Regions from separate parts of the Paenibacillus hebaui genome, predicted to be linked through region 2. Evidence: riboswitches for the same ligand, from Rfam matches in the RefSeq annotation. Region 2 holds a riboswitch; the other holds the start of a gene.

Region 1 (11,572 bases), 2.2 Mb from region 2:
TGTAGACAGGTTTAACTGCAAGCGCAGTTCAGGATAGGTTTACGGGCAGCCGTTGTCTCGTCCAGACGGGTAACTGGCGTTCCATATGGGGCATTAAGTACCAGTTCCGGTGTCTCTTCCGCTTCCTTGGCAATTCGAATCATCGTATCAATGAAGCCATCCAGCGTTTCTTTGCTCTCGGTTTCTGTTGGTTCGATCATGATACACTCTTCGACGTTGAGCGGGAAGTATACAGTCGGCGGGTGATATCCAAAATCAAGCAAACGTTTGGCAACGTCGAGGGTGCGCACACCATACTGTTTCAGTCCCCGGCCAGACATAACAAATTCATGCTTACATATGCCCGGATATGGAATCTCGTAGTAAGGGGAGAGCCGGGCCATCATATAGTTGGCATTCAGTACTGCACATTCGGATACGCGGCGCAAGCCTTCGGGTCCATAGGTACGAATATACGCATAGGCACGTACCAGGATACCAAAGTTGCCGTAATAGGCTTTGACCCGACCAATGGATTGATCACCTTCACGGTCCAGTGCATAAATGCCCTGATCATTTTTGATGACCATCGGTTTGGGAAGGTACGGAATCAAACGGCTCTTCACACCAACCGGTCCGGCACCGGGGCCACCTCCGCCGTGTGGTGTACTCATCGTTTTGTGCAAGTTCAGATGCACCACATCGAAGCCCATGTCTCCTGGACGGGTAATGCCCATAATGGCATTGGAATTGGCTCCATCATAATAGAGCAGACCACCAGCCTGGTGCACAATGGATGCAATCTCCTGGATGTCTTTCTCAAACAGGCCGAGTGTATTCGGGTTGGTCAGCATCAGTGCAGCCGTATCCGAACCAACAGCTGCGCGGAGTGCTTCCAAATCCACCAGACCGTCAGTACGAGATGGAATCGTTATAGTCTCAAATCCTGCAACGGTTGCGCTTGCCGGGTTCGTACCATGAGAAGAGTCAGGCACGATCACTTTTGTACGCTGTTCACCGCGACCTTCATGGTAGGCACGAATCATCATGAGACCGGTCCATTCCCCATGTGCGCCAGCGGCCGGTTGCAGGGTCACCGCATCCATACCCGTCAGACCTGCAAGGTCATTTTGCAACGTGTATAACAGTTCAAGTGCGCCCTGAATGCTGGATTCATGCTGATAAGGATGGATTTTGGCGAATCCATTATACCGTGCAACATCCTCATTAATCTTCGGATTATATTTCATCGTACAGGATCCGAGTGGATAAAATCCGTTATCCACCCCGAAGTTACGACGGGACAGGGCAGTGTAGTGACGAATAACATCTACCTCGAACACTTCAGGCAGTGCTGCTGCTTCCGAACGGAGCATTTCCCGGGGAATCAACGTATCGGCAGCTTGACGAGGAACGTCACATTCTGGCAAGGAGTAAGCGACCCGACCCGGACTGCTAAGTTCAAAAATCAACGATTGTTCTGGTGCTGGAGTGGTAGCCTGAGCAGTGGTTGTTGTTGTGACTGCTTCAGGCTGGCCTGAAGTGGAGAGAGAGACAGTCGATTCGGTTTGAACTTGTGCGGATGTTGTTGTCGTTGTTGTTTTGGTTTCCTGAGTCACAGCGATCCCTCCAATACACGTGCGAATTCGTCGATCTCTTCCTTGCTGCGTCGTTCAGTAACGGCAATCAGCATATGTCCGGCGAGCTCGGGATAATCCCGTCCCAGCTCATACCCGCCAATGAAACCCGCTTCGAGCAATTTCAGTTGCAGGGTTTCTACATTCGTTCCCTCAGGCAGTTGGATGACAAACTCATTAAAAGTCGGTGCGGTGAATGTAAGCGAGACTCCCGAGATTGCGGAAAGTGTGTTAAGGGCATAATGACTCTTTTGCAGATTTAGATCCGCGACATCGATCATGCCCTGTTTACCCATAATGGACATATACACGGATGCGCTGAGCGCAAGCAAAGCCTGATTGGAACAGATGTTGGACGTGGCTTTTTCACGGCGGATATGCTGTTCACGAGCTTGCAGTGTAAGTACAAAACCGCGTTTGCCGTTACGGTCGGTGGTCTGGCCTACGATTCGGCCAGGCATCCGGCGCATATGAGCCTGGGATACAGCGAAATATCCGCATGTGGGGCCGCCGAGTGAAGCGGCGATGCCAAGGGGCTGCGCATCGCCAACTACGATGTCGGCACCCAGCTTGCCTGGGGCTTCCAGCAGACCCAGCGATAGCGGGTTAGCACTGACAACGAGCAGGCCCTTGTGCGCATGCACGAGGTCAGCAGCCTGCTTTACATTTTCCACAGCACCGAAGAAGTTTGGGCTCTGAATCATGACAGCTGCGGTATCGTCCGATAAGGCGGCTTGCAGGGCTTCCCAATCCGTCACTCCATTTTGATAACCGATCTCGACGATTTCCAGACTCAATCCGCGTGCGTAAGCCTGCAATACCTGACGAGCTTCCGGGTGAACGGTGCGGGATACGATGAGCTGTTTGCGACGAGTGGCCGCTGCGGCCAGATTGCCTGCTTCCGCGAATGCAGTCGCGCCATCATACATGCTGGCATTGGCTACGGCCATGCCTGTTAATTCACAGATGTACGATTGAAATTCAAAAATGGCCTGTAGTTCACCCTGGCTGATCTCAGGCTGATAAGGTGTGTAGGCGGTATAAAATTCGGAACGGGAAATGACATGATTGATGACGGAAGGAACGTGATGATCGTAAATGCCTGCGCCGAGAAAGCTGGCATGTGTTTCGAAGTTTGCATTGGCGTTAGCCTGTTTGGACATGTGACGTGTTAGCGCATATTCATCGAGTTTGGAGGAAACGGGCAGCTCGCCCTGATAACGAATCTCCTGTGGAATGTCCTGGAACAGATCCTCCATCGTTTCCACACCGACGGTTGCCAGCATGGCACGCTGATCCTGCTCGGTCATGGGAATGTAACGGTGCTTGCTCACGCTTGATCAGCTCCTTGAGTAGGTGTCTTTGACGTACGTGTCCGTTTATGAAAAGGGGTCTTCACGACCTCGGCTTTCAGTTTTTTGCCGCGGATCTCAATCTCAAGAGGGGTTCCCAGCGCAGCGTATTTGCTGTCGATGAGGGCAAGCCCCAGATTACGCTTCAATGTAGGGGATTGCGTGCCTGTCGTCACTTCACCAATCTGTACACCTTCGGCGTAAATCGGATAATGAGAGCGGGGAATACCGCGCTCCAGCACTTCGATGCCGACCAGCTTGCGGGCAGGCCCATCATTTTTTTGCTGCAATAAGGCTTCGTGTCCGATAAAAGGTCCGGCATTCAGCTTCACAAACATACCAACGCCAGCTTCCAACGGAGAGATGGTTGCGGACAATTCCTGCCCATACAGAGGCAGCTTGGCTTCAAAACGCAGGGTATCCCGTGCGCCAAGTCCGGCTGGCACCAGTCCGTTGCCTTCTCCAGCCTGCATCAATCCGTTCCAGACTACAGTGGCCTGATCCGCAGGTACATAGAGTTCAAATCCGTCTTCACCGGTATACCCGGTGCGGGACAGCAGCAATTTTACTCCGCATACTTCGGCATCCTGTACAAAACGAAAAGGCTCAATCGTGGATACATCGGCATCGGTAACCTTTCGGATAATATCAACAGCCAGTGGGCCTTGCAGGGCCAATAGGGCAGTATGCTCGGAATCATTCGTCATGCTCACACCAGGGATCAGGTGCTCTTGCAGCCACGTCCAATCCTTGTCGATGTTGGAGGCATTAACGACCAGCATATAATGCTGATCTTCCAGCTTATAAACGAGCAGATCATCCACCACGCCGCCATCGGGATAACACATCAGCGTGTATTGAGCCTGACCGGAAACAAGCGTGGTGACATCATTGGTGGTCATCTGCTGCAAAAAAGCTTCAGCCTGCTCCCCTTGTACCATGAATTCGCCCATGTGAGATACATCAAACAGTCCGGCACGTTCACGTACCGCTTCATGTTCTTTCTGAATCCCGCTGAATTGGACTGGAAGCTCCCAGCCGCCAAAGTCAATGCACCGTACACCTTCATATTGCTGATACAGTGGAAAGAGTGGAGTTCTAAGCAAATCGGACATCCAATCACCTCGTTATGGGCCGTAAAGGGCCGAGTATACAATCATGGATCAATGAACTAAGGTATTCTTAAATTTTCATTTAGAGATCTTCATTAGATAAGTTTGATAAGGCAGCTATGACAGCGCCGCTCTAAATCCTGTTTTTCATTTTTTGGGAAAAAGGAAAAGGACAGGCCAAAGAATCGGCATGCCAGAAGCACGCTGTATTCTTAGGCTCTGTCCTTGGTACCTGAGAGTTACCCCGCCGCCAATATGCAGCAGGTTTCCCCTTGGGTGATCATAACGCCGCATAGGGCGAATAGATGCTCTCCAGAGTTGCGTCCCGTAAAAGTCCTTTTGCCTGAGAGATTCACCTCCGCTTATCGGTGGCTTACTCCTTCGGCGTTACCGCATGTACATCCCAAATCGGGTGTCAGGGGTAAACTCTCCCTTTACATTCATCCGCGGGTATTACATAGTCCAATAAACACGTTTACTCCTCTCATTAAAACGTGAATCCACTATCGATGTCAAGAACGATATCATAGAACTGAATATAAAACCGAATATTATTTACATTGAAATTTATATTGTTCGTGTATTTTGAAAGAGTACGCTTACTATTCTAATATTCACCAGTATATGTAGAAAGAGTGTATTAAGTCACTGGTTTTTGCATGTATTCATTATATAAATTGTGAGGTATCTTGACATTTGATTCAAAAATATCATACGCTATATTCTGGGAAAAAGGTTAAGGTCAAAGAACGCATGCACTCATTAATGAAAAGCGAGGCGGATATCGATGAGCGAATTGAAAAGTGATTTCCTGTACAGTGAAGAGCACGAATGGGTGCAAACCGTAGGGGAGGATACCGTACGTATTGGCATTACCGAGTTCGCGCAGCATCAGCTGGGTGACATTGTGTTTGTGGAAGTGCCTGACCTTGAATTGAATGTAAAAGCGGAAGACAGCATTGGAACGATCGAATCCGTCAAGACGGTTTCGGACTTGTTCTCTCCGGTCAGTGGTACCATTATTGCTGTGAATGATGCATTGCAGGATTCGCCGGAACTCGTTAACAGCTCTCCATATGAGGAAGGCTGGATGATCGAGATTCGTGTTGAGGGTGATCTGACAGCAGCATTGTCCACATTGATGAATGCGGAAGCGTATCGTAAACATATCGAAGAATAGAATCAACTAATTTGTACTCCATAACATATGATGTATACTAAAATAAATATGATTAATGTTGTTACGACCTGTGTGAGCCTTGGTGCTTGCGCAGGTTTTTTTGTGCTTTCAGAGGTCTGCTCCAGCTCCTGGATCAAGCTGATCTGGAATGAAAACGGTCAAGTTGAATCAAGCTATAGCATTCAAATTCATTCTGGAAATGATAAAAGTCATATACAGAAAAAGCCTTGTATATCAATAGATACAGCCGATATGCATACATAAAAACGATTACATAACCTAATGTTGTCATCATTGTTCATGACGAAAGTACGCTTTCATTTTATTGAACAAGGGACCATTCTCGCTTAGGATTACAACAGGGGAGAAATGATACCCCTTTCATAATCATAATCACTTGATCCAAGGAGGATAATACAATGAGTAATTTGGACCAATCGTCCAATTCCAAAGGTGGAATGCGGGTAGGGGTGCAGCGATTTGGCCGGTTCCTGAGCGGTATGGTCATGCCGAATATGGGAGCGTTTATCGCCTGGGGATTAATTACTGCACTGTTCATTAAAACAGGCTGGTTCCCGAATGAATCTTTTGCACAACTTGTTGATCCAATGATTAAATATCTGCTCCCATTATTGATCGGTTACACGGGTGGTTCGATGATTCATGGCACGCGAGGTGGAGTCGTTGGTGCAGTGACAACCATGGGTGTCATCGTCGGAGCGGACATTCCGATGTTCCTGGGAGCAATGATTGTTGGTCCGCTCGGCGCCTGGGTGTTGAAACAGTTCGACAAGTCGATCGAGGGCAAAATCAAATCCGGATTCGAAATGTTGGTCAACAACTTCTCGTCAGGTATTATCGGTGGTATTTTGGCACTCTTGGCCCATATGGCCATTGGACCCTTCGTACAGGTTATCAGTGGTACACTGTCCGCTGGCGTTGAGTTCATGGTTGGACTCGGCCTGCTTCCGCTAACTAACTTGATTATTGAACCTGCCAAGGTGCTGTTCCTCAATAATGCGATCAACCATGGGGTACTGAGCCCAATTGCATTGGAACAGGCTTCGCAGACGGGCAAATCCATTCTGTTCATGCTGGAATCCAACCCGGGACCGGGACTGGGCATCTTGCTGGCTTACATGATTGTAGGTCGAGGATCGGCCAGACAATCCGCTCCGGGTGCAGCAATCATTCACTTCTTTGGTGGTATTCATGAAATTTACTTCCCGTATATTTTGATGAATCCACGCTTGATCCTTGCTGTAATGGCGGGAGGGGTCGTAGGTACATTTACATTTGTTCTCACGGGTGCAGGTCTTGTGGCAACCCCTTCACCAGGAAGTATCGTTGCTTATCTGGCGATGGCACCAAAAGGTGGACTGTTTGCGGCCCTTAGCGGCGTAGTGACCTCCACCATTGTATCCTTCCTTGTAGGTGCACTGCTTCTGAAAACATCCAAAAAGACGGAGGAATCCGATCTGGAAGAAGCAACGTCGAAAATGAAGGACATGAAAAATACAAGCAAAGGTGAATCGGGCGCGGTAGCGATGGATAACGCACAAGCTGATCACAAACCAAAAGAATCCGTGCGGAAAATTGTATTCTCCTGCGATGCGGGAATGGGTTCCAGTGCCATGGGCGCTTCCATTCTTCGGAAGAAGATGAAGGCAGAGGGAATTGACGTTGCCGTGACCAATACGGCCATCAGTGATATCCCGCAGGATGCAGATGTGGTTATCACCCAAAAAACATTAACCGATCGTGCACGAGGTGTTGCACCGGCGGCAGAACATATATCCATCGACAACTTCCTAAAAAGCCCGGAATACGATGCGCTGATTGAACGCCTGAAGTAATATGGTGCATTCGTCTTCCCTGAGCCGGAGGCTGAGATATGAGCATTACGAAAAGACAACGTGAGATCGTGGAGTTCCTGTTGGAGCATCCACATGAAGTAACTGCCGGCGAAATCGCTGTTGCTGTGAAAGTCAGCACCCGAACCGTTCACCGGGAGCTTCAAATGATAGAACAATGGCTTGAACCGCTGGGCATGAGGCTGGAAAAAAAATCAGGAACCGGTATCCGAATCGATTCCGGTTCCGATGATTTGGCTGTATTACGCCAGCAACTGGAGGGTAATGAATACGTTGAGTTTACGCCTGAAGAGCGTAAACTCTTCATGCTTTGCATCCTGCTTGATGAGTCGGAACCTGTGAAACTGCTTGCCTTGGCTTCGGATCTGAAAGTAACCGTATCAACGGTAAGTAATGATCTGGACGATCTGGAGACACGGATTCGTCAGGCTGGACTGAAACTGGTTCGCAGACGCGGGTATGGCGTCAAGATTAACGGAAGTGAGACGACTCATCGTACAGCCATAGCCGCACTTGCACTGGAATTTCTGGATGAGTCGGATCTGTTTGGAAGACAGCCCGAGCAAGGGGGCTCCATCGTAAATAACAAACTGTTGGAGATGATTGGGCACAGCGATGTTCTTACGGTCGAAAATGCGCTGTGGCAACCAGATATCGAGTGGTTGGAGAATATCCCGGAACGACAGTACATGAAGCTGCTGATTCAATTATCCGTAGCAGTTGTACGTATTCGCAAGGGTTTTGGCATTGACCGGACCACTCATCAAGAGAGAACTGGAGACGGATATGCACAACAGGGTGAGATGAAGGTACAACCATACATGGCTACCCGCTTGTGCAGCATTCTATCCACCCAGCTTGGACTGACATTTCCCCAAGATGAGCAGGATTATTTTCACAGGCTACTGATACAGACGGAAGAACGGAGTCACTCGTCACGCCTGTTGCCAGTAGACGACTTGATTTTACTGGACAGGGTATGTTCCCTGATGGATCAGATGCAGAAGAGAACCCATTACGCCTTCCATGAGGATCGTATGCTTCGTGAAGGTCTGATTGCCCATATGCAACCGGCGATGGAACGGATTGAGGGGCATCAAATGATCCGTAATCCGCTGCTTCAACAGATCCGTAAGGATTATGACTCGCTGTTCGAAGATGTAAAAAAAGCGGTGTATCAAGCTTGGCCCGGGGCGGGCGTACCGGATGAGGAAATTGGTTTTTTGGTTATGCATTTCGGTGCTTCCATCGAGAGGCTGCGCGCATTAAAGCGGGAGATCAGGGCCATCATTGTCTGCACGAGCGGGATTGGATCATCACGGATGCTCTCCAGTCGATTGTCCAAGGAAATTCCCGAGATTCGCATTATGGACAGTGTGTCGTGGTATGAGGCTGCACGCATTCCAACGAATGAATATGATCTGGTGTTATCCACAGTCGATCTGCCAATGGATAAGCATCAGTATTACAAAGTCAGTCCGCTGCTCACGGCAGAAGAGAGCGAACGTCTGCGCCATTTCATCCGAACAACAACGTTGCAGCGGGAACATAGCAAGTCATATGAAGCTGAGCTTCAAACGACAAGTCGTTATTCTGACTCCGCTGGCATGGAAGCGACACTGATTGAAATCGTCCGAATTATTGGGAAGTTTCAGGTGTTCCCGCTGGACAACAGAGATATCGGATTTTATGAAACCGTCTATGCGATGTGCAGGGTGCTTCACGGATCAGGTGTGCTGAAGGAGCCTGAGGAGATAGCGAGGCTGTTGGAGACACGTGAAGCGGTGGGAAGTCAGAAGATTCCCGGCACATCACTTGCGTTATTCCATACACGCAGCGATGGAATCTATAGGCCGTCCATCAGTCTGTTTCAATTGACAGAGCCGCTTCTGTGTACACCGGATGATCCCATAGGGGTCAGCCACATCCTGTTGATGCTCGGACCCAGAGAGTTATCCAAGGAAAGCCTGGAAGTTCTGAGTGAGATCAGTGCGCTTTTATTACAGGAAGAATTGATTATATTGCTGGAAAAGGGAATCAGGGATGATCTTATTCATTACCTGTCCCAGGAACTGGTTGGATTTTACCGCAGTAAAACCGAAATTGGAGGTCAACAAACATGAGTATGTTAACTACAGATAAAGTCATCATGAACGCGATGGCTCAGGACAAATACGAAGCGATTCGCATGGCAGGGCAGATTCTGAAGGATGCGGGACATATTACCGCTGATTATATTGACAAAATGCTTGAGCGCGAGGAAATTGTCTCCACATATGTAGGTAATGGGCTCGCTATTCCACACGGAACCAAGGAATCGAAATCATTTATCCTGTCCACAGGTATATCCGTGATTCAATTCCCGCAGGGTGTTGATTTTGGAGAAGAAAAAGCTTACATGGTGATTGGTATCGCGGCTCAAGGTGGGGAACATATGGAGATCCTGACCAGCATCGCGGTGATCTGTGCAGAGGATGAGAATATGGAGGCCCTGCGTCTGGCGAAGACAGCCGAGGAAGTTATCGCTATTCTGGAAAGTGAAATGGAGCTATGAAGGCCCTACACTTTGGCGCAGGCAACATTGGACGCGGGTTTATCGGATTGATTCTGTCCCGTGCAGGATATGAAGTAATCTTCTCTGACGTGAATCAGGAACTGGTTACTGCTCTCCGGCACCGTGGTCAGTATACGGTGGAACTGGCTAACGAGAGCAAGGATCAGGAGACCGTCACGGGCGTGAATGCAATCGATGGAACCCGTCTGGAGACCGTTGCTCAGAATGTCGCAGAAGCAGACCTGATTACAACTGCAGTCGGTGTAGGCATACTGAAACATATTGCCCCTGGAATCGCGAAGGGACTTACAGTGAGACTGGGAACAGGCAGTGTCCATAAACCTCTTCATATTATCGCCTGTGAGAATGCAATCGGAGCCAGCACTCAATTGAAAGAGCATGTGTATGGGCTGTTGGGTGAGAATGTCCGATTGCTTGCCGATCAATACGTTTATTTTCCTGATTCTGCAGTAGACCGGATTGTGCCGATTCAACATCACGAAGATACGTTGCTTGTGCAGGTTGAGCCTTTCTATGAATGGGTCGTTGATCGTTCACAGATGGCTCCAGCGTACCAACCGATCAAGGGTGTGCTCTACGTTGATGATCTGGAGCCGTATATCGAGCGGAAGCTGTTTACCGTAAACACGGGCCACTGCGTTGCCGCTTATATTGGCTATGTGAACGGGTACGACACGATTCAGAAGGCCATTGCCGATGAAAAGGTGAAATCCATTGTATATGGTGCCTTGCAGGAAACTGGGGATGTTTTGGTAAAGCGATTTGGATTTAATCCGGAAGAGCATCAGCAGTATATTTTTAAAATATTGGAGCGGTTCGTCAATCCATATCTCACGGATGAAGTAACTCGTGTAGGGCGCTCGCCGCTGCGGAAGCTGTCTGCGAATGACCGTCTTGTTCGTCCGGCGCTTCAGGCACACGAGTACGGAACAGCAACAACGTATCTGGCGATGGGGATGGCCGCTGCCTGTAAGTTCGATGTTCCAGAAGATCCCGAAGCAGCAGAACTGCAGGATATGATCCAGCAGAAGGGGATCGCTGCGGCACTCAGCCATTATACAACCATGGATGAGCAACATCCTGTGCTTCAGGAAGCTGTGGCTCAGTATCATCAAATGTAACAGTCAGCGGATTGGCTATCATATAATAAAAATAGATTGTGCTTAGCAAAAGAGCCACACAGTAGTTAACTGTGTGGTTCTTCTTCTTGCTTAAGCTTGCTTTTGTACGTGTCCAAACATCGCTGGCATATACAAGATTTTCGGCGTTGTTCCGCCGGAATGCGGTCAAATACCCCTTCAGGGAATTCAGCCTGATTACACCAGCATTCAGAATGGGGTCGTCCTGCGGCATAGGAACAGCCATTAGCCTCCCCGCATAATGGACATACAAGCACATTGGGTGCAATCAATTTCGTATCTTGTTCTGGGGACATGCTGGTCTTCCCTTCCCTGTGAATTTTCTAACATCGAACGAGAGAAATGTGCTGATCACAGTATATCAACAATATTCAATGGTTCGCAGTATACCACCTTACGATAGTATAGCAATTTCGAACTATTCTTCAGGCGGTAATTCAATGATGAGTCCTTCCACGTGTTTACGGCCCATGAGTTTACGCTTTTTCCGGTTTTCTTTGGTCTCCAGCACAATGTCGAGGTCGTAGTCGCCAGGATATAGTTCATTTGCGGATATATGAAGAGTCAGGCGTTTTTTATGAATTTTCACTTTGCGTCCACGTAGCATAACCCCGATCTGTCCACGACTGTCCTCCACATCACAGACGATTCCCGACTGATTCAGATAGGCTGCATACACGCGGTCCCCTTTACGGAATGTTTTGGGTTTCTGTTCTTGTCGTTC
Region 2 (11,572 bases):
TGATCCGCAGATTCTGCTGCTCGACGAGCCGGCATCTGCCCTTGACCCGGTATCTTCGGGTAAGGTCGAGGAATTGATCTCGGAGCTCAAGAAGGATCTGCGGATCGTCATTGTCACCCATAATATGCAGCAGGCGGCACGCATCTCGGATTACACGGCTTATTTTTATCTGGGAAACATGATTGAGCACGGGGATACGGAGCATATTTTCACCAACCCGGACAACCGTCTCACACAGGAATATATCATGGGACGTTTCGGTTAATTGTTATATTGGATGGAGTATGAGATAGAGAAAGAGATAGATCTATAGAAATAAACGAAAGGCATAATTCCCGTGCAAGGTTGTTCGGGGGTTATGCCTTTTTATATATGCTTTTAATTTGGGGTTGTTTGCCAGAATAAAAAGAATCATGCTACGATAACCGGAGTGAATATAGCGTTTTCAGAGATAAGCTCGATAGGTTGGAAACGAAAGGCCAAGCACTTCTAATGCGATATAACGAAGGAGATGTTGATGATGACTAACCACACGATGTCCCATGACAATATAGCGGCCGAGATCATAAAGCATTATTCAATGAAGAAGCCTTCGGTTTCCTTTATCCGTCATAATGAGAATCTAACGTATCAAGTCGTTGATGAAGTAACCGGACAGAAGTATCTGTTGCGTATACATAAAGCCGCTTTTGCAAGTATGACGGGCATTCAGCATACACAGCCAGCCCTTGAAGCAGAGATGAACCTTCTTCATGAATTAAACGCAACGACAGCAATGCACGTGCAGAAGCCGGTGCGAAATGCATCGGGAGAATGGGTTACGGTATGGACAAGTGAAGAGGGGGCGACCATCTGCTGTACCGTGCTGGAATGGATTGAGGGCAGGGATATTCAACAGGGAGAACGCCTGTCCACAGAGCAGATCCATGATCTTGGCGATCAACTTCAGATACTTCATCAGCATGGTCGTGTGCAGGAGGAGTCTGGAACAACGGCGGGCACGGAGAAAGGCCATCGTACTGTGGAAGAAACGAATCAACAGCTGGCAGGACTGGGGACTGACATGATGGATCTGACAAAGGTACGCCCGGCGTATGGTAGCATTCAGGAAAATCTGGTTCTGCTGGGACAACTGGAGGAAGGCGTTAGACGAGGGGTCTTTACTCCGGAAGATTTCACTGTGATTCGCGAGACGATCGAGAACATCAACGGACAGCTTAAAATATATCCGCACCATCCTGAGACATGGGGAGTCATCCATGGAGATATTACGCGCAATAATCTGCTCGTGACGGATCAGGGCATTTCCATGATCGACTTTTGCTTATATGGCTATGGCTACTATCTCTTTGATGCAGGAGGTGCAGCTACGATTTTTAACCGGGAGGAACGTGATATTTTCCTGTCGGGTTACACCAAGCAGACAGCGCCACTGACAGAACGGGATATCCGGTTAATGGAAGGGTTTATGCTTATCTTTACGTTTGGTTACTTTGCGTTTCAGATGGCGAACGAGTCGAGGCACGAATGGATGAAAGAACGGATGCCACTCATATGCAGCAAATTTTGCAAACCATATCTGCAGAACGAGAGTATTTTCTACGAACTATGAGGTCTTTCCTATTGGATGAGTTAACCTGTATGATAAATAAATGCTAGTAGATATACTTTAAGATAATGAACGGGCGTCCTGGAGATCAGGGTGCTCTTTTTGTATTCGTGTGACGCCATTTATAAAGAAAGTATAAACTCTGCGGAGAGATGGATATTCTTCGTTACAATACAGTCATGGGAGGATGGGACAGCGATGAGAGACAGCGTGAACATACTGCTCGTGGAGGATGACCCTGAGATAGCCCGTATTCTGCGAGATCATTTGCGGCATGAGGGATATGAAGTGACTTGGGCATCAACTGGCATGGAGAGCTGGGAAGACTTCAGGGAGGGGACGTATCAGTTGGTATTGCTGGATCTGATGCTGCCGGAGATGGATGGGTTCACAGTATGCAAAAATATCAGGCTGATCAGCGACGTGCCGCTGCTCATGATGAGTGCACGGATCGAAGAGGAGAGCAAAATTAGGGGTCTTGGTCTGGGGGCTGACGATTACATTACTAAACCCTTTAGTCTGGCTGAACTCAGCGCACGAATTGAATCCCACCTGAACAGATACCGAAGATATCAGGGTATAAAGCTTGATTCGGGTATGCAGTTGTACAATGACGGGTTACGAATCGATACGTTGAATCAGCAGGTGCAGCTTCATGGAACGAATGTGATCCTGACCAACAAGGAATGGAGCTTGCTCACACTGCTTGCCTCTCACCCGGGTCGTGCATTCACCAAGGCTGAACTCTATGAACATGTCTGGGGTCAGCCGGAATCGGGAAACTCCAGCACGGTCACAGTTCACGTGAAGAGTCTTCGGGCGAAGCTTGGAGACGAGCCGCATCATCCACGCTGGGTGCAAACGGTATGGGGCAGTGGTTATCGATTTGTCGGGGTGACAGTGGAATGAAGCTGAAATACTGGTTGATGATCGCGTTTCTCCTAGTGATGCTGCTGCCTGTAATTGCCGGATGGGCGTTGTTCTCGCTGTACAACCATTACAACGATCAACGCGCCGTGTCCGAATATGTGGAACTGTCCAGTCGTATGGCTCCCATTGAGCAGGCGTTATCTGATCCAAGTCTGTATCAATTGCAATCCTCGCAACCTCATGAGCGGCTCTCCAAATTGGCAAATGATCAGGTGAGCTTCAACCTCTATTTGCCGTCAGGCATACGGGTATACGCATCTGAATCCGATGCACTGTCTGTGGGCGTGGGCGGTTATACCGTTAGAGGTGCGGAATTGTACCGGGATCTGTACGATATGCAATTGAAGCACCGTACATTTTCACTCAAGAAGCCTGTATGGGAAAAGGGTGAACTGATCGGTATTTATGAGATAACGATGCTGCGTACAGACTGGCTGGAAGGCATTTCCTTGCGCACCGCATGGGTGGTAGGCTGCTTGGTGGTTTTCTTTGCTGCTCTCTATGGGACGATGCTCTGGCTGCTATCGAGAAAACTCTTTCGTCCCATGCAACGACTGATGGAGCGAATGGGTGCTTTTGCTCAAGGAACAGATGTCAAGGATTCATTCCCGGTTCGCCATGATGAAATGGGGATATTAATGCAGCAATTCGATGCGATGCAGGAAACGGTCAGGCGGACGCAGATCAAAGTGAAGCAGGAGCAAAAAGAGAAAGAGCTTATGGTCGCTTCGCTATCCCATGATCTGAAGACACCCTTAATGTCCATTAGTGCCTATGCGGAAGTGCTTAGCGATGATCGGCATTTGGAACACCTTGAAAGGCAGGAATACCGGCAAGTGTTGTTTGGAAATGTGGAGCGGATGAAACAGATGATTAGTGAACTTGAGATGTACACGGCACTGGGCTCTAGTGATTTGGAGATGGCCATGGTTGAGGTGGAAGGAGAAGAGTTCTTCGACATGTTGCTGGGAAGTTATGGGGGACTCGCCGAGCGTGAACATGTTGACGTGAGGACGGTTGTCCGCACAGACCACCTGTACCGGGTTCATCCCGAACAACTGATGCGCCTGACAGATAATCTGATTACCAATGCACTGCGCTATACGAGGACGAATGGTGTAATGGGTCTGGGGGTAATTGCTTCAGATCAGCCGCTGCCGGAATGGATCATTCCTTCGCTGGGTTTGGAGTTGAATGAATATAGGAAGGGATCTACTTTGATTCTGGTGCATAACGAAGGGCAGGCTATTCCAGGGGAACAGCTTGATCGCATTTTCGAGCCCTATGTTCAACATCAGAATCAGAAGGAAAAGGAAAAGGGGTATGCAGGTAGCTCGGGTCTGGGATTAAGTATAGCCAAACGGATTGCAATACGGCACAGAGGGGCTATGCGTATGTGGTCATCTGAGGGATACGGGACACTGGCAGTATGTCGATTACCTGAAATGTAGAACATTCGAAACAGGAGAGGAAGATTGGGATGATGAATAAAGGATGGATGATGATTGGTACTGCGTTGCTTGCAGTGTCTTTGCTCGGAGGATGCGCGGAGAAGGACATGCTGGCCATGTCAGGAGATGAGATGATCGAGAAGGTTGTATCTGCAGAAACGGAACCCGCCTCGTATTATGCTGAAGGTGTGATGAAAGTATGGACGGATGACAAGTTGACTAACACGATGCATATCAAGGAATGGGTAGACGGCCAAACTGGACGAAAGCGCACGGAAACAGAGGAGAATGGCAAGGTAAGTTACGCAGTCAATAACGGAACGGAGATTACAATCTACGAAAAAGAGACGGGAACAGCTTATTCAATGAACGTATCCAGCTTGGGTGAACAGCCTAAACAAACCCAGAAGCAGATGCTGGTTGATCAGTTAGAACGGTTACGGGATTCCCATGATGTGGATATGAAGGGGCAGGAAAAGCTTCACGGACAGGATGTCATCCACATTAAACTGACGCCGAAGGAAGAGGGCACATTATCCATCTCATCTGAATATTGGGTGGATCCCAAAACGTGGATGATTGTCAAAGTCATTAGTGAGTATGGTGATGGAAAATCAGAAATGGTCTACAATCCGATTCAATATGATCCCGAATTTCCAGGAGACATTTTCGTGATCGACATCCCGAAGGAAGTCGATGTGAAGGACTTGAATGATCTGAGCCAGAGCTCGGAAGTAACGTTGGAGGAAGCGAAGCAGGCACTGGGGCAATCTTTTTTGCAGTATAAGGGCGAAGGAATGGAGCTGTCTCGTATCGAGATGTCTCATACGGGCGGTGAGCTGAACCGGGATGAAGTGACACTGTACTATGTGCGGGATAATAAGGTTGAAGTGAGTCTGACGATCTTCAAGACGCCGGAAGATGACGCGAATCCAACACTTTTGCCAGATGAGAAATCAACTGAAGTGCGTGGGGTTGAAGGCACATATATGAAGAGTATTCGGAATATATCCTGGGACGAAGCTGGACTACGCTATTCTCTCATGGGTGAGCACGATGGCTGGACAGAAGCGAAGCTGCAAGCCTGGGCGGAAGCGTTGACCCTGCCCAATCCATCTTGACGTGAATGGAACCAAAAAAAAGGACCGCCGTTGAAGTGATACGGCAGTCCTTTTTTTTGGTTCTCTTCCCTGTTGGTATGATGGACAAATAGTGTTGGCTTCCAGAAGATCGTTCTATGAGGAACGCGGGTCATCCATCCCATCCATAAAGCTGTAAACGGGCGCACGCTACTCGATATGAAGCATATTCATATAAGATGATCTCAATCCGCCGACAGAAGGCTGAGAAAAGGAGGCATCAAAATATGGCTGTTTTATCCACAGGCCCTATCGAAAATACTATGGTGTTCAAACCCTTAATGTGCCTGTGATGGCTGGTCAGCGGGTAAAAATCGACAATAGTACGCAAGTGGCCGTGGTTGTAGATTCAAACTGGAATATCTCGTATAACAATTAACCTCAGACGTAACGGGGTTCTGATTAATCAATTGCAGCTCTCCCGTACAGATAATGCTGCAGGGACATTGAGGTTTCTTTCTTCCAATACCTACGTGGATACCGCTCCTGCGACAACTACCAACGCATACACGGTAGGCATAGAATTTACGAAAATTGAAACGTCACAAGTGCTTCAGCAGAAGTGAGAAATATCAATGCCATCCGCTTCAGTTAGAATAGATTTTCTTAACAGATGATAAATACACGTTACTTTTGTTGACATATATGATTGGGTACATTACTCTATGGATATACATGATCCAAAACTCAGTAATGTAACATTCCAAATCAAATGATTGATAATACAGCGAATGAAAACGAGCGGGAGAGACCTGAGCAGACCAAGTAAGATGGCGGGCTATCGGGCACCGAAGGAGCAAGCTGCTGCGCACCCGGCGCAGCGGTTAATCTCTCAGGTAAAAGTACCATCGTTGGACGCAACTCTGGAGAGTGCGCGAACTGCGCCACCCAAGGGGTATATGATCAAGCAGCACGGGTTTGTCTGATGCCATCGCCTGGTGAATACAGGATTGCATCGTTCCGTGTAGCTACATCATGAAACTCTCAGGTATCGAGGACAGAGAGAGGGCCTAAGGCCTTCTTCTGTCCTTTTTTGATGTCATTATACCTTAAATAAGGGACATTATGGATTAATCTCCTGGATGGAAACGATGACGAATACAAGTTACAAATATGAACCATGATTAATAATGGAGGGCTTTTGATGCGTTTTAAGGATGTTTTCTCAATTATTGGTCCGTCGATGACGGGGCCTTCAAGTTCACATACCGCCGGAGCGGCAAGGCTGGGACGAATTGCTCGTCAGTGGCTGGGGTGTACGCCGGAACGCGCCCGGTTAACCCTGTACGGCTCGTTTGCCGATACGTATCAGGGGCATGGTACGGATCTTGCCTTGATCGGTGGTTTGCTTGATTATGTCACAGACGATCCGCGTATCCCGGATGCGGAGCAATACGCAGAGCAAGCGGGCATGGAGGTAGAATTTTTTACGAGCGGCCTGCCGGCCCCACATCCGAATACGGTCAAGATTGAGTTGTGGTATGGAGAGCGCAAATGTTCTCTAATCGGTGCTTCCATTGGTGGTGGAAGTGTATCGGTGCATGCTTTGAATGATTTCCGTGTACAGATCAGCGGAGAGTTTCCGACGCTTGTTCTGCGCCATTCGGACAAAGCTGGGGTACTCGCTTCGGTGACGTCCACAATTAGCTCATCAGGTGTAAACATCGGGTATATGCAAGTGGATCGGAAAGCCAGGGATGGTGAAGCCTTAACTGCGATGGAGATGGATGGTGTGCCAAATCCTGAGATGTTGAATTACCTGCGAGCGCTGGACCATGTACTTGAAATTCGCGTAATCGATTTGAAGAGAGGAGTGGAGCCGGATGCGATTTAAACATTTGCATGAACTGAATACCATCTGTACAGCCGAGTCCAAAACCATTGCCCGGTTAATGATTGAAGAGCAGGTTCAGGAAACCAATACGCCAGAAGCGGATGTTGTGCGGCAGATGTCGGATTACTATCAGGTGATGAAGGAAGCGGTACACAAAGGACTGACAGAAGATACGACATCACGCAGTGGCTTGACGGGTGGAGATGGCAAAAAAATGGCCGAGTATATTCGCAAGGGTGAGACTTGCTCCGGTGATGCTTCGGCACTTGCCATGGCGTATGCCTTGTGTGTATCTGAAGTGAATGCTTCTATGGGCCGAATCGTGGCGACACCGACAGCGGGTTCCTGCGGTATTATCCCGGGTGTGTTTATCAGCTCCCAAGAGCGTTTTGGCTGGAGTGATGAGCACCTCGTAAATGGTCTGTTCTGTGCGGGAGCAATCGGTTATGTCATTGCCAACAATTCATTTATCTCCGGGGCCGAGGGTGGCTGTCAGGCGGAAGTGGGTTCTGCCATCGGTATGGCTGCAGGTGCCATGGTAGAGCTGCGTGGAGGAACGCCAGAGCAAGTGGTTCATGCGGTAGGTCTTGCGTTGAAAAATACATTGGGCCTTATCTGCGATCCGGTTGCTGGCCTCGTGGAAATTCCTTGCATCGTCCGTAACGGACTGGGTGCCGTAACCGCGCTGGCTGCGGCCGATATGGCGCTGGCCGGAGTCCGCAGTGCCATTCCTTCCGACGAAGTCATTGGCGTTATGCTGGAAGTAGGCAGCGCGATGCCAAGTCGTCATCGGGAGACAGCCCAAGGCGGCCTAGCTCAGACGCCAACGGGACGGAAGATGATGGAGAAGCTTGCCAAACCGAAGGCGAAGCGTGCGGAGAATGAGGCTGAAGTGGAGTCTAAGTCTCCCGATCAAAACGAACCAGAAGCTAAGGTATAACTTGCTTGGCATGAACTCTATTTTAACTAGAGTGTGTCTTCAAAACCTCGGTCTGAAAGCTGGCGCGGATCTGAACACGTCTGTAGCGAGCGAGTGCGTGGTCTGAACGTGTCTGATGCTCCTTACGATGGAAAAAGAGCATGCCCCAACGAACCATCCTTAACGCCAAATAAGCGCTCAACAGATCAGCTACAGGTCTGTGAGCGCTATTTATCGTATTACGCGGGATTCGTACTTAGAACAGCATATCCATATGCGGGCAGCTCAACCGCCAGAATGCCATCCTCCAGAGCTGTACGATGCTTCTCACCAAACAGTTCCGTCCATTCCCCGGCACCCGCCTCCAGCTCAATAATTGCCGTTTCTTCCGAGCGATTGAACAGGATCAAAATACGTTCCTCATCATCCTGCCGTTCCATCACCAGCTGGCTTCCGCCTTCACGGGCCTGCAAGAATCGAACGCCGCCTTCCGCACGGAGGGCAGGATGGGCATGGCGAAGTGCAATCAGCTTTTGATAAAAAGAAAACAGCTCGCGGTCCTGCTTCGCCTCATCCCATTCCATGCATTTTCGGCAACCTGGATCATGCTCGCCATCCATCCCAATTTCGTCTCCGTAATAGATACACGGGGCACCCAGGTAAGTGAACTGGAACAACGCTGCCAGCTTCAGCTTCCGCTGATCGCCTTCGCATACGGTGAGTAGTCGCGGCGTATCATGACTATCCAGCAGATTGAATGCGACTTCGCTGGCTTGCAGCGGATAACGTGATAATTGCCGTCCAATGGAATTCGCAAATGTCTCGGCATGCATCTTGTTTTTCACAAAGAAACTATTCACGGCATCGGTAAACGGATAGTTCATGGATGCGTCGAACTGGTCACCTTGCAGCCAGGACGAGGATTCATTCCATATCTCGCCGAGAATATACGCATCTGGATTGGAGGCCTTCACTACACGGCGGAAATCGCGCCAGAATGCATCATCCACTTCGTCTGCGACATCCAGCCGCCATCCGTCCGCACCCACTTCCTTGATCCAGTACTTGGCAACCTTGAGCAGATAGTCTTTTACCTCGGGATTTTCCGTGTTGAGCTTCGGCATGTGCGCTTCAAATCCAAAGGTTTCATACGTAGGAATGCCATCCTTCACATCCAGCGGGAACTCGTGTACATGGAACCAGTCCTTGTATTTGGATTTCTCCCCGTTCTCTTGCACGTCGACAAAAGGTGCAAACGTCTTCCCGGAGTGGTTAAACACGGCATCCAGCAGTACCCGGATGCCACGTTCATGGCACAGCTTGACTAATCGTTTGACGGTGTCTGCATCACCAAAATGCCGATCTACCCGTAGATAGTCCTCTGTATCATATTTATGATTGGTGGTCGCCTCAAAGATCGGTGTGAAGTAAATCGCATTAATGCCCAGCTCACTGAGGTAGTCCAGATGATCGATTACACCCTGAAGGTCACCTCCGAAGAAATTGAAAGGTGTGGGTTCGCCGCCCCAGGGTTCTACGTTGTCCGGGTTGATATCCGGGTTGCCATTCGCAAATCGTTCCGGGAAAATCTGATAGAACACGGCATCCTTCACCCATGCGGGTGGTGTAAACACGGCTCCGGCATGAATATAAGGGAATTGGAACATCCGACCAGGATCGTCTGGCTCTTCCTTCTGGAAGTCCGTCTCGGTCATCCAGATCTGCTCGTCTCCGCTTTTAAGCAGAAAAGAGTACTTCAGCCGATGATAAGGAGGCTTCACCTCTCCCTCGTAGTAATCAAACATGGAGTCCGTGGTAAACTTGGTTAAAGGAATAAACGCCTTGGTTTGTTCCCAGGCGTATTTATCCCCGGTCAGGGCGTGTACCTCAGTGAGGTCGTTCTTTTTGGTACGAAGACGCAGGCGGATCGTATCCTGATCGTAGGCATAGGCCCAATTCCGTTTTGGTTGATGATAGATGGCTTCCAGCAGCATGTTGAAATTCCTCCCGTCATGGATACAGAGATTATGTATTTGTGGAGCGGGTATGGCATCATTCAATGGATTGATTACGATATAATGAATAGGGACATAACCGAACAGCTTCGTGTAATTAACAAGCGATGATTTTAGTAAGAGCTTACGCCATTGTGTTCAAATATATAATTAACCCAAAGGGTACAGAAAGGAAACGAATGCGCGCATGAAAACGAAACTGCTATATATTGAAGATGATACGGAAATAGCCACTTGGGTCCAGGCGGACCTGGAGGAGCGCGGATATGAGGTGATATGGCTCGGAAGTGGTGAAGGCGCAGCAGAAGCTGCCGGGGGCTGTTCGCTGATTATTCTGGATGTCATGCTGCCGGGTCTGGATGGATTTACGGTGGGGCAACGGCTCAAAAAAGAACATCCTGCTGTGCCCATTGTCATGCTTTCGGCCAGAACGTCCATTGATGACAAGCTGCATGGGCTCGATTTTGCCGACGATTATGTAACCAAGCCGTTCCACCCCGATGAACTTGCTGCACGGATTGAAGTACAGCTGCGCAAGGCAGGAACAGCGATCTCGGCGGATACGGTAGTGAAGCTCGATCATCTGTCGATCTATGAGAAAGATCATCGGATCGTCAATGACGAGACGGGGGAAGAGATTATTTTATCGGGAAAACAGTTTCACATCTTCGCCTACCTGCTCAGACATATGGGCATGATTCGGACCAAAGAGCAGATCTACGAAGCGGTCTGGAATGAATCCTATCTGGATGGAGACAAGACATTAATGGTACATATCCGTCATCTGCGCGAGAAGCTGGAGCGTGATCCGGCCAACCCTGTCGTTATTCAAACCGTCCGTGGTGTAGGGTACCGCGTGAAGAAGCCATGATCCGGCGGTCCAGAGCACGAGAGTCGACGAGGGAAGAAAGAAGCATCGCTCAGACTTCGTCAGGGAAAAGCAGGCTGCGTTTTGGACGATCCCTGATGTCCCGCTATATTCTCCTGATTTTGGCGGCGGTGTTGTTTGTACCCGTCGTACTTCCGATCATATCCATCATCTATGTGGTCGTGGTGAACAACACGAGCCCGAATCAAACGGCGCCATACGGTGACGTTGACCGGATCAGTAAACTGTGGTCGCGTGAAGCGCTGAATCTGGATGGAGCCTCCGAGGGAGAGATTAGCATGCGGTTGGAGCGATTGCATGAACAGTATCCCAAATCGTCCATGTATCTTGTGAATGCGGATGGTAAGACCACCTTTATTCTGGGTGGTGCAGATGTAACACTAGTGAAATCCACTTCATCCGATGGCGCGACAGACACCATATTAAAGTGGTCGCTGGATTCGGGTAAAACCGAAGAGACCCAAATTCCAGCCGAGTGGAATGCGAACAATGCCGTGCAATTCATGAAAGAAGCTTTCTATCGTGATCCACTGACCGTAGTTGCATATATAGGCGGGGATGGACAGGACAGAGGACAGGGCTTCATGGTCATTGAAGTGCCGCGATCACTTTTGCAAAAGTCACAGAATAACTGGCAGATGGAACTTTTGTATCTGGGAATCGTAACGGCCATCATTTTCATGATCTTCATCATCATGTCGATTCTCTTCTTTGCACGTATTCGCAAGCGGCTTATTCGTTTGCAGACAGCGATGATGACCACAGGAAAGGAGGGCATTCCGCTTC

The links. A riboswitch is a leader RNA that binds a small molecule or an ion and turns the genes downstream of it on or off. The one in region 2 is predicted to bind glycine.
Region 1: linked by a shared signal. The riboswitch ahead of gcvT (glycine cleavage system aminomethyltransferase GcvT) and the one ahead of sdaAB (L-serine ammonia-lyase, iron-sulfur-dependent subunit beta) in region 2 are both predicted to bind glycine.

The regions. Positions count from the first base shown of each region.
Region 1 is NZ_CP196836.1:5,500,894-5,512,465, reverse strand. It holds gene gcvPB (aminomethyl-transferring glycine dehydrogenase subunit GcvPB) at 12-1,451, opposite strand; gene gcvPA (aminomethyl-transferring glycine dehydrogenase subunit GcvPA) at 1,595-2,950, opposite strand; gene gcvT (glycine cleavage system aminomethyltransferase GcvT) at 2,947-4,083, opposite strand; glycine riboswitch at 4,298-4,398, opposite strand; glycine riboswitch at 4,402-4,524, opposite strand; gene gcvH (glycine cleavage system protein GcvH) at 4,868-5,260, shown strand; gene ACR32F_RS25000 (PTS mannitol transporter subunit IICB) at 5,680-7,116, shown strand; gene ACR32F_RS24995 (BglG family transcription antiterminator) at 7,155-9,257, shown strand; gene ACR32F_RS24990 (PTS sugar transporter subunit IIA) at 9,254-9,688, shown strand; gene ACR32F_RS24985 (mannitol-1-phosphate 5-dehydrogenase) at 9,685-10,830, shown strand; gene ACR32F_RS24980 (cysteine-rich CWC family protein) at 10,896-11,144, opposite strand; gene ACR32F_RS24975 (endonuclease MutS2) at 11,267-11,572, opposite strand, start outside.
Region 2 is NZ_CP196836.1:491,228-502,799, forward strand. It holds gene pstB (phosphate ABC transporter ATP-binding protein PstB) at 1-265, shown strand, start outside; gene ACR32F_RS02280 (phosphotransferase enzyme family protein) at 518-1,612, shown strand; gene ACR32F_RS02285 (response regulator transcription factor) at 1,808-2,518, shown strand; gene ACR32F_RS02290 (ATP-binding protein) at 2,515-3,990, shown strand; gene ACR32F_RS02295 (LolA family protein) at 4,020-5,111, shown strand; glycine riboswitch at 5,862-5,986, shown strand; glycine riboswitch at 5,991-6,132, shown strand; gene sdaAB (L-serine ammonia-lyase, iron-sulfur-dependent subunit beta) at 6,274-6,963, shown strand; gene sdaAA (L-serine ammonia-lyase, iron-sulfur-dependent, subunit alpha) at 6,953-7,903, shown strand; gene ACR32F_RS02310 (alpha-glycosidase) at 8,122-9,876, opposite strand; gene ACR32F_RS02315 (response regulator transcription factor) at 10,085-10,768, shown strand; gene ACR32F_RS02320 (HAMP domain-containing sensor histidine kinase) at 10,864-11,572, shown strand, end outside.